Regions from separate parts of the Huijunlia imazamoxiresistens genome, predicted to be linked through region 2. Evidence: riboswitches for the same ligand, from Rfam matches in the RefSeq annotation. Region 2 holds a riboswitch; the other holds the start of a gene.

Region 1 (5,916 bases), on a different contig from region 2:
CTGCCCGCCTGGGGCGTTATGCGGCCCCAGAACATGGTGGAACACCTGGCCACCACGGTGCAAATTTCCAATGGCAAACGCATCATGGCCCAGCGGCTGTCCGACGAGGAAACCCTGGCCGCCCGGCAAACCTACCTATTCGTGGACGCCGACTTGCCCAAAGGCATGAAAACGCCGCTGCTGGGTGAGGGGCCCGCTCCCTTTGAGTGGCCCAGCCTGCAGGAGGCGATCAGCCAGCTGAACGCCGAGCTGGACGCTTTCGAGCGCTACTTTGCGGCCCAGCCCGGGGGCACCAGCACCCACCCCCGCTTCGGCCCCCTGGACCATAAGGGATGGGTCCACTTCCACGGCAAGCATTTTACCCACCACTTCCGCCAGTTCGGCCTGGTATAAGGGGCAGGGTGAGGCTGGCAGGAATTATGCGGCAGGTTTGGTTGTTTCGTTCTTCTCCACCAAAAAAACCTGAACGCCATGAAAGAGATCTGCCGCTTCCTTTTCCTGCTGTTGGCAGCTTTGCCGGCCCGCGCCCAGTTGCAGGGCGGGCGGGAAAATATTGACAAGCTGTGCGGTTGCTTTGATGTGGAATTCAAATATGCCGAAACCTTTGCTCCTGATCCCAACTACAAATTTCATCCGCGGGAGCAGATGGGCGCCCGGGAGCTGGCCCTGCCCATTGAAGCCTCTGCCCGCAGGGTGGTGATCCAGCACCTGCTGATCCTCGACGATACCACGGTAATCAAGCACTGGCGGGAAGACTGGGAATTCGAGCAACCCTACCTGTGGAAGTACGAAGGCGCGAAAAAATGGGTGAGGCAGCAGCTTTTGCCGGCCGCCTACAAGGGCCGGTGGACGCAGACTGTCTGGGAGGTGGACGATGCGCCCCGTTACCAGGGCATCAGCGAATGGGTGGCCACCGACGGCAAGGTCTTCTGGCAGAGCACCGTTGCTGCGCCGCTGCCCCGCCGCGAGTACACCGTGCGCAACGACTACGACATCCTGCGTCGCGGCAATCGCCTGGTGCTGACCGACAGCGGCTGGACCCACGAGCAGGACAACGACAAGATCCGCCGGCAGTCGGGCGGCGACCACGTCATTGCCCAGGAAAAGGGCTATAACATTTATACCCGGGCCAATAAGGAAAAGTGCGCCTATGCCTTACAGTGGTGGCAGCAGCACAGCGCCTTCTGGGGGCTGGTACGCACCGAATGGCAGCAGCTGCTGACCGGGGGCAACCGGGTAAGCCTGCAGGCAAAGGTTGACAACAAGGTGCTGCACCAGCATTTGGATGAATTATCGGATCAGTACAACAACCGGCTTCTTTCGGCGGAAGCCGCCGCCCAGAAAATAAAAACCCTCCTGCAGAAGTTCGCCCAGGTCAATGCCGAAGTGGCGGGAAAGTAAACTGCACTTTGCTTCAGGCGAAGCGTTTCTTGTATTTGCCCTCTTCACCTGTTATTAACACTACGTGGATAACCCCGTGGAAAACAACTTTATGCTTCCAGCTCTCCTCCGCTGTATCTTGCAGGCAGATTTTGGTTACGCTATCGCCACAGGTGATACGTATTAAAAGGGAAGTCCGGTGCAAATCCGGCGCTATCCCCGTAGCTGTAAGCTCCTTAGCATTGTTCAGAACACAGACGGTCACTGTTTCGCCTCCGGCGGGATGGGAAGGCCCTGGACAATGGAGCAAGCCAGAAGACCTGCCAGGATCGGCTTTCTGTTTCATCGCTTTCGGGAGAAAGGCATTGAACTGGACCAATCCGCAGGGTATCCCCGCGCTGTTTCAGCCCTTATTTCTTTTTCCGAAGGCTTATTGCTCCATTTTTTAAACTATAGCTATGCAGCCGGAGAACGAAGTACTTTTAAAAGAGAACAAGGAACGCTTTGTCCTGCTTCCCATCAACTACCCTAAAGTATGGGAACATTACAAGCGCCACGAGGCCAGCTTCTGGACGGCCGAGGAGATCGACCTGAGCGGAGACCTTAAAGACTGGGAAACCCTGAACGATGGCGAGCGCCATTTCATTTCGCACGTGCTGGCCTTCTTTGCCGCCAGCGACGGCATCGTCAACGAAAACCTGGCCGTGAATTTCATGAGCGAGGTGCAGTTGCCCGAAGCCCGCTGCTTTTACGGTTTCCAGATCATGATGGAAAATATTCACAGCGAAACCTACGCCCTGCTGATCGACACCTACATCAGCGATCCTAAAGAAAAGCACCGCCTGTTCCATGCCATGGAAACCGTGCCGGCCGTAACCAAAAAGGCTGAATGGGCCCTGCGCTGGATCACCAATGGCAGCTTCGCCCAGCGGCTGGTGGCCTTCGCCGCCGTCGAAGGCATCTTCTTCAGCGGCAGCTTCTGTTCGCTCTTCTGGCTGCGCAAACGGGGGCTGATGCCGGGGCTGACCTTCAGCAACGAGCTCATTAGCCGCGACGAAGGCCTGCACTGCGAGTTTGCCTGCCTGTTATACGGCATGCTGCAGCAACAGCTGTCGCGGGAAGAGGTGTACGCCATCATCACCGATGCCGTTGCCATCGAAAAGGAATTCATCACCGAGGCGCTGCCGGTAGACCTGATCGGCATGAACGCCCGCCTCATGCAGCAATATATCGAGTTCGTGGCCGACCGCTGGATTTCCGAGCTGGGATATCCCAAGGTGTATGGCGCCGCCAATCCCTTCGACTTCATGGAAATGATCTCGCTGCAGGGCAAAACGAACTTTTTTGAAAAACGCGTCGGCGACTACCAGAAAGCCGGCGTCATGGCCGCCAAGGAAAGCCAGGCCTTTTCTTTGGAAGAAGATTTCTAACGCCTCACCCCTTAAAATATAATTATGAGCTATGTAATTAAGCGGAGTGGGCGGAAAGAACCCATTCAATTCGATAAAGTGACGGCCCGCATTAAAAAACTGTCGTACGGCCTGAGCCCGATGGTGCATCCCATCGACGTGGCCAAGAAAACCATTGAAGGCATTTACGAAGGCGTGCACACCACGGAGCTGGACAACCTGGCGGCGGAGGTGGCGGCTTCGCTGACGGCCACCCATCCCGACTACGCTATCCTGGCCTCCCGCATTGCCGTGAGCAACCTGCACAAGAACACGGTAAAATCGTTCTCGGACACCATGCGCAAGCTCTATGCGTATACCGACAAGGCCACCGGCCGCAAAATGCCACTGATCGCCGACGACGTGATGGTCCTCATTGATACGCATGCCGAATGGCTGGACAGCGTCATCATCTACGACCGCGACTACGCCTTCGATTATTTCGGCTTCAAAACCCTGGAAAAGTCGTACCTGCTGCGCATCGACGGGGAGATTGCCGAACGTCCCCAGCACATGTACATGCGGGTGGCCCTCGGCATTCATAAGTCCGACCTGGACAGCGTGCTCCAGACCTACCACCTCCTCAGCGAGCACTGGTTTACCCATGCCACCCCTACGCTCTTTAATGCCGGCACCCCGCGGCCGCAAATGAGCTCCTGCTTTTTGCTGGCCATGAAGGAAGACAGCATCGATGGCATCTACGATACCTTGAGGCAGACGGCAAAGATCTCGCAAAGCGCCGGCGGCATCGGCCTGGCCATTCACAACGTTCGCGCCACCGGCAGCTACATCAGCGGTACCAACGGCACCAGCAACGGCATCATTCCCATGCTAAGGGTGTTCAACGATACGGCCCGCTACGTGGACCAGGGCGGCGGCAAGCGCAAGGGCGCTTTTGCCATCTACCTCGAGCCCTGGCATGCCGACATCCCTGAGTTCCTGGACCTGCGCAAGAACCACGGCAAGGAGGAGCTGCGGGCCCGCGACCTGTTCTATGCCCTTTGGATCCCCGACCTGTTCATGAAGCGGGTGGAGGCCAACGGGCAGTGGAGCCTGTTCTGTCCCAGCGAGGCTCCCGGCCTGCACGAGTGCTGGGGTGAGAAATTTGAAGCCCTCTACACCCGCTACGAAGCCGAAGGACGGGCCCGCAAGACCCTGAAGGCCCAGGACCTGTGGTTCCGCATCCTCGACGCCCAGATCGAGACCGGCACGCCCTACCTGCTGTACAAGGATGCCGCCAACGGCAAAAGCAACCAGCAGAACCTGGGTACCATCCAGAGCAGCAACCTGTGTACGGAAATTATCGAGTATACCTCGCCCGACGAAGTGGCGGTCTGCAACCTGGCTTCGCTGGCCCTGCCGAAGTTCGTACGCAACGGCGCCTTCGACCACCAGCAGCTGTTTGATGTGACCTGCCAAGTAACGAAGAACCTGAACGCGGTGATCGACAACAACTTTTACCCCGTGCCCGAAGCAAAGGCTTCCAACACCAGGCACCGGCCCGTGGGCCTGGGCGTGCAGGGCCTGGCCGACGTGTTCATCCGCCTGCGGCTGCCCTTCGAAAGCGAGGGCGCCCGGCAGCTCAATAAAGACATTTTCGAAACCATCTACTTCGCCGCCATGACCGCCAGCAAAGACCTGGCGAAGGTGGCGGGTCCTTACGAAACCTACGCAGGCTCGCCCGTTTCCAAAGGCCAGTTCCAGTTCGACCTTTGGGGCGTGACGCCCGGCGACCGCTGGGACTGGGCCGGCCTGAAGGCCGAAGTGGCGCAGTACGGTGTGCGCAACTCCCTGCTGGTGGCGCCCATGCCCACCGCTTCCACCTCGCAGATTTTGGGCAACAACGAATGCTTCGAGCCCTACACCAGCAACATCTATGTGCGCCGGGTGCTGAGCGGCGAGTTCGTGGTGGTGAACAAGCACCTGCTGCAGGACCTGGCGGCGCTGAACCTGTGGAACAATGACATGAAGAACCGCATCATTGCCGCCAACGGTTCCATTCAACATATTCCCGGTATCCCGGCCCAGCTGAAAGAGTTGTACAAGACTGTCTGGGAGATCCGCCAGCGGGCGCTGATCGACATGGCGGCCGACCGGGGCGCGTTCATCTGCCAGTCGCAGTCGCTGAACCTGTTCGTGGACAGTCCTTCGGCCGCCAAACTCACCTCCATGCACTTTTATGCCTGGAAGAAGGGCCTCAAAACCGGCATGTACTACCTGCGTACCCAGGCCGCCGCCCAGGCCGTGCAGTTTACGGTGGAAAAGCAGGGCGGCAGCGCCGTGGAGCCCGTGCTGCCCGGCCAGCCGACGCGCGAAATGGCAACGGTGGTGCCCCTCAACGAAGCCTCCTTCCCGGAAGGAGCAGCCTGTTCGATGCAGGACGGCTGCCTAAGCTGTGGCTCGTAGAAAGGGAGCCGCATCCTGTTTTCGGCCTTCTGCCCTTCTTCGAATACCTGAAGAACGGCAGAAGGCCGTTTTTATAGATTAGGGATGTCGCCTGTAAAATCCAGTTGCCTTCCATGGTAATTTTGTGGTCAACAGGTTATTGCTTATGTCGGATATTTTGAAAAAGCATATTGAAAAGTTTATTGCCGTCAATGAACAGGATTACGCAAATATCCTGTCGTATTTCCAGCCCCTGAAAGTTGCTAAAAAGCAGAACCTGCTGGTGGAAGGGAAGGTGTGCAAGTCCAATTACTTCGTGGAGAAGGGTTGTTTGCGCCTTTTTTTTATCAACGAAAAAGGAGTGGAGCAAACCATACAGTTTGCCCTGGAGCACTGGTGGATGGCCGATTTTACGTCCTTTTCCACGCAACAGCCTTCCGAATATTATATCCAGGCGGTGGAAACCTCCGGGGTGCTGGCCCTGGAGTATGCCGCCCAGGAAGAAATGCTGCAGCGGTTCCCGCAAATGGAACGGTATTTCCGCCTGGTGCACCAGCGGGCGCATGCCGCTTACCAGTTCCGCATCCGGGGCCTGTATTATTTGTCCCGCGAGGAGCTGTTTCACCAGTTCAATGAAAAGTATCCCGAGTTCGTGCAGCGGGTGCCCCAATACCTGCTGGCTTCGTTCCTGGGCTTCACCCCG
Region 2 (5,916 bases):
CGCCTTTTTTCACGCTCAGCATGGACACGATGCCGTTCATGGGAGCGGTGATGGTGGTGCGGCCCAGGGTCTTATCGGCCATCTGCAGGCCCGTGCGGGCGCTTTGCACGGCGGCATCGAGGCTGCGGATGTTTTGCAGGGCGGCGCTGTACTGCGCCTGGGAGGTTTTGAATTTCGTTTCGTACTGCTCCAGTTCGGCCCGGGAGATCACCTTGCCTGCAAACAGCTCCTTATTGCGGTTGTAGGCCAGGCGGTCCTGCTCGAGCTGCGCCTTCAGGGCGTCGAGGGCGGCCTGGCTGTTGGCCACGGTAGCCTGGGTTTGGGTCACCCGGGTGGAGGCCTCGTCGCGCTGCGAGGCATAGATGTCGGCATAGATGCGGGCGAGCACCTGCCCCCGCTTCACGCTGTCGCCCTCGGCCACCGTCAGTTCCACGATCTCACCGGAAACGTCGGAGCTGACCTTGACTTCCACCTCGGGATAGATCTTGCCGCTGGCATTGACGGTTTCCACAATGGTGCGGGAAGCCGCCTGTTCCACGGTCACTTTAACGCCTTTGCTTCCCGGCCTGTTCGCCAGCCTTCCGGCTGCCAGGAGCACGGTCAAACCGCCCAGGCCGATCAGGCCCCATTTAACTGCTTTGTTCATGAACCGATAATTGTGAATGGTGAGTAACCACAAACTATAAACTTAAAACTTAAAACCTAAACGGTAAAACCCTTCCCGCCAACTCGTGAACGTGTAAACCCGTAAACGCGTCAACTGATTTACAATCGGATCCCCTGCCCTTTGTAGAATTCGAGCACCTTCATTTTGAAGACGTAGTCGAACTGGGCCAGGAGGCGTTCCTGCCGTGCCCGGTAAAGGTTGGACTGGCTGATGATCAGGTCGAGGCTGTTCAGCAGGCCGATGTCGTAGCGTTTGGTGGCAAACTCAAAGGCTTTCTGGGCCGCCTCGGCGCCCTTGGTGGTGGCGGTGAACTTTTGCAGCGAGGTCACCGCATCGGTATACGCCTTATAAATATCCTGCTTCAGGGTCAGGTTTTCCTGTTGCTGCTGCAGCTCGTAGGTCCGCACATTCAGTTTGGCCCGTTGCCAGCCGGTGCGGGCGGCGCCGCCGTTAAAAATGGGAACCGACAGGCTGAGGCCGACGCCGTTGCCGAAGTTATTGGAAAACTGGGTGCCGAAGGGGTCGGCGTAGTAGGTGTACTGGGGCACCCGCACGGTGGTCAGGACGGGGGCGTTGGAGCCGGACACCTTGCCGATGGTATCGGTGCGGGTCAGGGGCTCCAGGGCCAGGGCCTGGTTGCGGGCCGTGGAATAGTTCGTCTGCAGGTTGGCGCCCAGCGACAGGGAGGGGTACATAGCGCCGCGGGCCGCCGCCACGCTTCGTTGGGCCGCCAGCAGGCGCAGGCGGTTGGCCCGTTGCTGCGGCAGGTTGGCCAGGGCCTGCTGGTACACTGCCTCGGGTTGCAGGCTGGCGAGGGGCTCCAGCGGAATGAGTGCTACCGGGGGGGTGGCAATGGCGAAGGGCTGGCCCGCATCCATGCTCAGGAGGGCCTTCAGGTACAGCAGCGACTGGGTTTCGGCACCCTGGGTCGTAATGAGGGTGGCGCTGTCCTGGGCCAGTTGCGCTTCCAGCTGGGCGGCGTTGAGCTCGGGCACCGAGCCGGCTTCCACCTGCTTGCGGGTATTGGAAAGCTGGGCGGCGGTTTGCTGCACCTGCACCTGGCTGATCTCCACCTGCTGGTGGTTGAGCAGGATCTGCAGGTAGGCGCCGGCCACGTTCAGGGCCACGTCGTTCCGGACCTTGTCTACCGTGGCCGTGGCCGCTTCGGCGGCAAAGCGGTTGGCGGCAATGGTATGCTGCTGGCGGTGGAAGTTAAATACCTCCACGCTGCTTTGCAGCGAGAAGCCCGAATAGAAAATGCTTTGGGTGGTAAACTGGTTGGTGGTGCGGTCGATGGAGCGGCCGGTATTGAGGCCGGTGTTGTTGGTAAAATGCAGGGAAGGATACCGGGCCAGCCGGCTTTGCTCCAGGGTCAGTTGCTCGAGCCGGGCCTGTACGTCCTGCTGCTGTACCGATAGGTTATTCGACAGGGCGTACTCCACACATTGCTTCAGGTCCCACTTTTCCTGGGCGGAACCAAGGAGGGGCGAAAAAAGCGCCAACAGCGCCGCAAAGGCAATTTGTTGCTTTCTCATTCAGCGAAAATAACAGCAAAGGTGCCGAATAGCGCAACGCCAAAAACCTTTTGGGAAAGATTTTTTGACCGGACGGGAAGCCGCAAAAAGATTTTGAGGGCCGGTTTTCTTGCCTACTTTTGCGGCCGCAATGGGTTCTCTCCGCTTCCGGCGGGAGATTAAAATGGGAAGTCCGGTGTGAGTCCGGCGCTATCCCCGTAGCTGTAAGGTTCAGCGAGTAGTGTAAAGTAAGTAGCGCGCAGTGCGCACTTCCGCTTAGTGCACATCTACCGCAGCCTGCTAAAAAAAGGCCACTGTTCCGCCTCCTGCGGAATGGGAAGGCTTTAGCAGGGAACCGAGCCAGAAGACCTGCCTCTTGCCATTTATCATTAATGCTTTCGGGTGAAGAGCATGGAATGTAACTAGCATCCCGGGTCAGTTATATTTCTACCTTACCTTTTTCCGAAGGCAGTCACAATCAAAAAAGAAATGAAAAAGAACGCACTTCTTGTGACTGCAATCCTTTTCTGCAGTTGGGCGCAAGCGCAAAAAGACAGCCTGGTAAAATCACTGGACGAAGTAGTACTGACCGCCAACAAGTACCCTGTCAAGCAAAGCCAGACCGGCAAGGTCATTACGGTCATTTCCCGCAGCCAGCTGGAAAAAAGCACCGGCAAGACCCTGGGGCAGGTACTGAACGAACAGGCGGGCCTGAACATTGCCGGCGCCCTGAACAACCTGGGTACCAACCAAAGCATCTTCCTGCGGGGCGCCGCTTCGGGCCGTACCCTTATTACCATTGATGGCGTGCCGGTCAGCGATCCTTCCCTGATCAACAACGAGTTCGACATCAACCTGCTGGCCATCGGCAACATCGAGGAGATCGAGATCTGCAAGGGCTCGCAGTCCACCCTCTACGGCTCCGACGCAGTGGCCGGGGTGATCAACATTATCACCACCAAAACCGATATCAGCAAACCGGTAAATATGAAAGCCACCGCAGTCGCCGGCAACCGGGGCTACCTGAACGGGAACGCCCAGGTATACGGCAAACTGGCCAACCAGCTGACCTACAATGTCCGGTATGCCAAGCTGTATACCAACGGCTTTTCCTCTGCCTGGGACAGCAGCGGCAAAAAGAAGTTCGACAACGATGGCTATAATGGCGACGTGGCAACGGCCAACCTGACCTGGAACGCCACCAGGGAACTTACCCTGAAAAGCTTCACGCAGTACAGCGGGTACGTGAACGAGATCGACAACAGCGCCTTCAGCGATGACCGGGATTATTCCTTCCGCAGCAAAACCCTGATGGCCGGCGGCGGCTTTGTATACAAGCTGCCTGCCGCAACGGTAACCGGCAATTATTTGTACAACCAGGGCAACCGCACCTTCCTCAACGACAGCTCCGATAACTTCAAGGCCTACCTGGACGACAGCTATAAAGCCCAGACCCAGTTTGTGGAACTGTACGGCTCCTTTAACCTGGGCAAGGGCTTTACCCTGCTGCAGGGTGCCGACCACCGCGCCGCCTTCATGAGCAAAAAGCTGCTGTCCATCTTCCCCCCCTATCCCGATTATGTGGACCCGCTGGCGGAAAAGAAAGCCAGCCAGACCTCCATCTACAGTTCGCTGTTTTATACCAGCAACTGGGGACTGAATGCCGAACTGGGCGGGCGCCTCAACACCCACTCCGCTTACGGCAGCAACTATACCTACACCTTTAACCCCTCGTACGTGATCGCGCAAAAAGTAAAGCTGCTGGCCTCCGTTTCCACCGGCTTTAAGGCGCCGACGCTGTACCAGCTGTATTCGAGGTATGGTACCGATTCGCTGAAACCCGAGAAGTCGCTGCACTACGAAGCGGGCGCACAGTTTACCAACCACATGGTCAATACCCGCCTGGTGTACTTCAACCGGGAAACCGACGATGCGCTGGACTACAACTACACGAAGAATAAATATTTCAATATCAGCCACCAGGAAGCCTATGGCCTGGAGTTCGAGAACAAGCTTCAGCTGGGCAAACGGGTAAGTGTAAACGCTAACTATACCTGGCTGAAAGTAAAGGAGCAGTCGCAGCACCGCATCACCTATAAAGATACCGCCTACCGGTACGGCTTAAGAAGGCCCGAGCATACGGCCAATATCACCCTGGGCTTCCAGCCGGCAGACCAGTTCTTTGTAAGTCTGTCGGCCCATTACGAAAGCAAGCGCATGGACCTGGGCGGCTATATGGCCAAGGACGTTTCACTGGATCCTTTCTGCATCCTGAATGCCTACGCCGAATACAAGCCGGTAAGCTACCTGAAAGTGTTTGCCGATGCCAAAAACCTCACGGATAAGAAATTCTTCACCGTTTACGGGTACAACTCCATCCCCTTTTTGGTATCCGGCGGTATCAGCATCAGCTTATAAGTCAAAAGCGCAACCTTCACCAACAAATAAAGGAAAGCCCGGGCTTTCCTTTATTTGTTTCTATGGAAAACTAAATTCAACTTTCCCCGCAACCCGTAAACCCGTAAACCCGTAAACTTGTATTCCATGGCCCATAAATCTTACTTCAACTGGAGCGGCGGCAAGGACAGCGCGCTCGCCCTGTATCATGCACTTCAGGACAGCAACTACGCCATCGAAAAGCTGCTGACCAGCGTCAATGCCCAATACCGGCGCATATCCATGCACGGTGTACGCGAGGAGCTGCTGGAGCAGCAGGCCGCCGCCATCGGGCTGCCGCTGCAAAAGCTGGTGCTGCCCGACCAGCCCTCCATGAGCGTATACGAACAGCAGATGGAACAAACCGTCACCGGTCTCCTGCAGGAAGGCTTTACCCATTCGTTCTTCGGCGATATTTTCCTGGAGGACCTGCGGGCCTACCGAGAAACCCAGCTGGCGAAAGCCGGCCTGCAGGCGGTGTTCCCGCTATGGAAGCGCAATACCCGCGAGCTGATGGAGGAATTCCTTTCCCTGGGCTTTAAAACGGTGGTCGTGTGCACGAAGGCCGAAGTGCTGGACGCCAGCTTTGCCGGCCGCATCATCGACCGGGACTTCCTCAACGACCTGCCTCCGGGCGTGGATCCCTGCGGCGAGAACGGCGAGTTCCACACCTTCGTTTTCGACGGCCCTATTTTCAAAAAACCCGTCCCCTTCCAGGTAGGCGAAAAGGTGCTGCGGCAGTACCAGGCCCCGAAGGAGCAGAAGGACAATTGCTTTTCGGCCCAGCCGGCGCCGGCGAACATGGGCTTCTGGTTTTGCGAACTGTGCGGCCCGGTTTTTTCGGGCCAGTGAAGCAGAAAATGAATGAATTTATGGACATCAAGCTGAAGGAAATTCTGACCGTTGGTTTTACCCTGTTCGCGGTGATCGACATTGTGGGGGCCATCCCGGTACTGATCTCGCTGAACAAAAAGCTGGGCGGCATCCGCGAGGGCCGGGCCACGATGGTTTCCGGCATCCTGATGATCCTGTTCCTGTTTATCGGCGAGCCCTTCCTGAACCTGCTGGGGCTGGATGTAAAGTCCTTTGCGGTGGGCGGCTCCATCGTTATCTTTTTCCTGGGCATGGAGATGGTGCTGGGCGTGGAATTCTTCAAGGCGGAAACCGAGGTACGGGCCGCCACCGTAGTGCCCATCGCCTTCCCGCTGATCGCCGGCTCCGGCACGCTTACCACCATCATTTCCCTCAAGGCCAACTACGACCAGTTGACGGTGCTGCTTGCCATCTTTTTTAACCTGA

The links. A riboswitch is a leader RNA that binds a small molecule or an ion and turns the genes downstream of it on or off. The one in region 2 is predicted to bind cobalamin.
Region 1: linked by a shared signal. The riboswitch ahead of V9K67_RS08220 (ribonucleoside-diphosphate reductase small subunit) and the one ahead of V9K67_RS19965 (TonB-dependent receptor plug domain-containing protein) in region 2 are both predicted to bind cobalamin.

What each region holds. Positions count from the first base shown of each region.
Region 1 is NZ_JBBBEI010000005.1:197,998-203,913, forward strand. Features, by position in the region: gene V9K67_RS08210 (hypothetical protein) at 1-393, shown strand, start outside; gene V9K67_RS08215 (DUF6607 family protein) at 472-1,401, shown strand; cobalamin riboswitch at 1,517-1,722, shown strand; gene V9K67_RS08220 (ribonucleoside-diphosphate reductase small subunit) at 1,839-2,810, shown strand; gene V9K67_RS08225 (ribonucleoside-diphosphate reductase subunit alpha) at 2,835-5,234, shown strand; gene V9K67_RS08230 (Crp/Fnr family transcriptional regulator) at 5,380-5,916, shown strand, end outside.
Region 2 is NZ_JBBBEI010000019.1:60,156-66,071, forward strand. Features, by position in the region: gene V9K67_RS19955 (efflux RND transporter periplasmic adaptor subunit) at 1-646, opposite strand, end outside; gene V9K67_RS19960 (TolC family protein) at 766-2,202, opposite strand; cobalamin riboswitch at 2,318-2,572, shown strand; gene V9K67_RS19965 (TonB-dependent receptor plug domain-containing protein) at 2,692-4,599, shown strand; gene V9K67_RS19970 (Dph6-related ATP pyrophosphatase) at 4,726-5,469, shown strand; gene V9K67_RS19975 (MarC family protein) at 5,490-5,916, shown strand, end outside.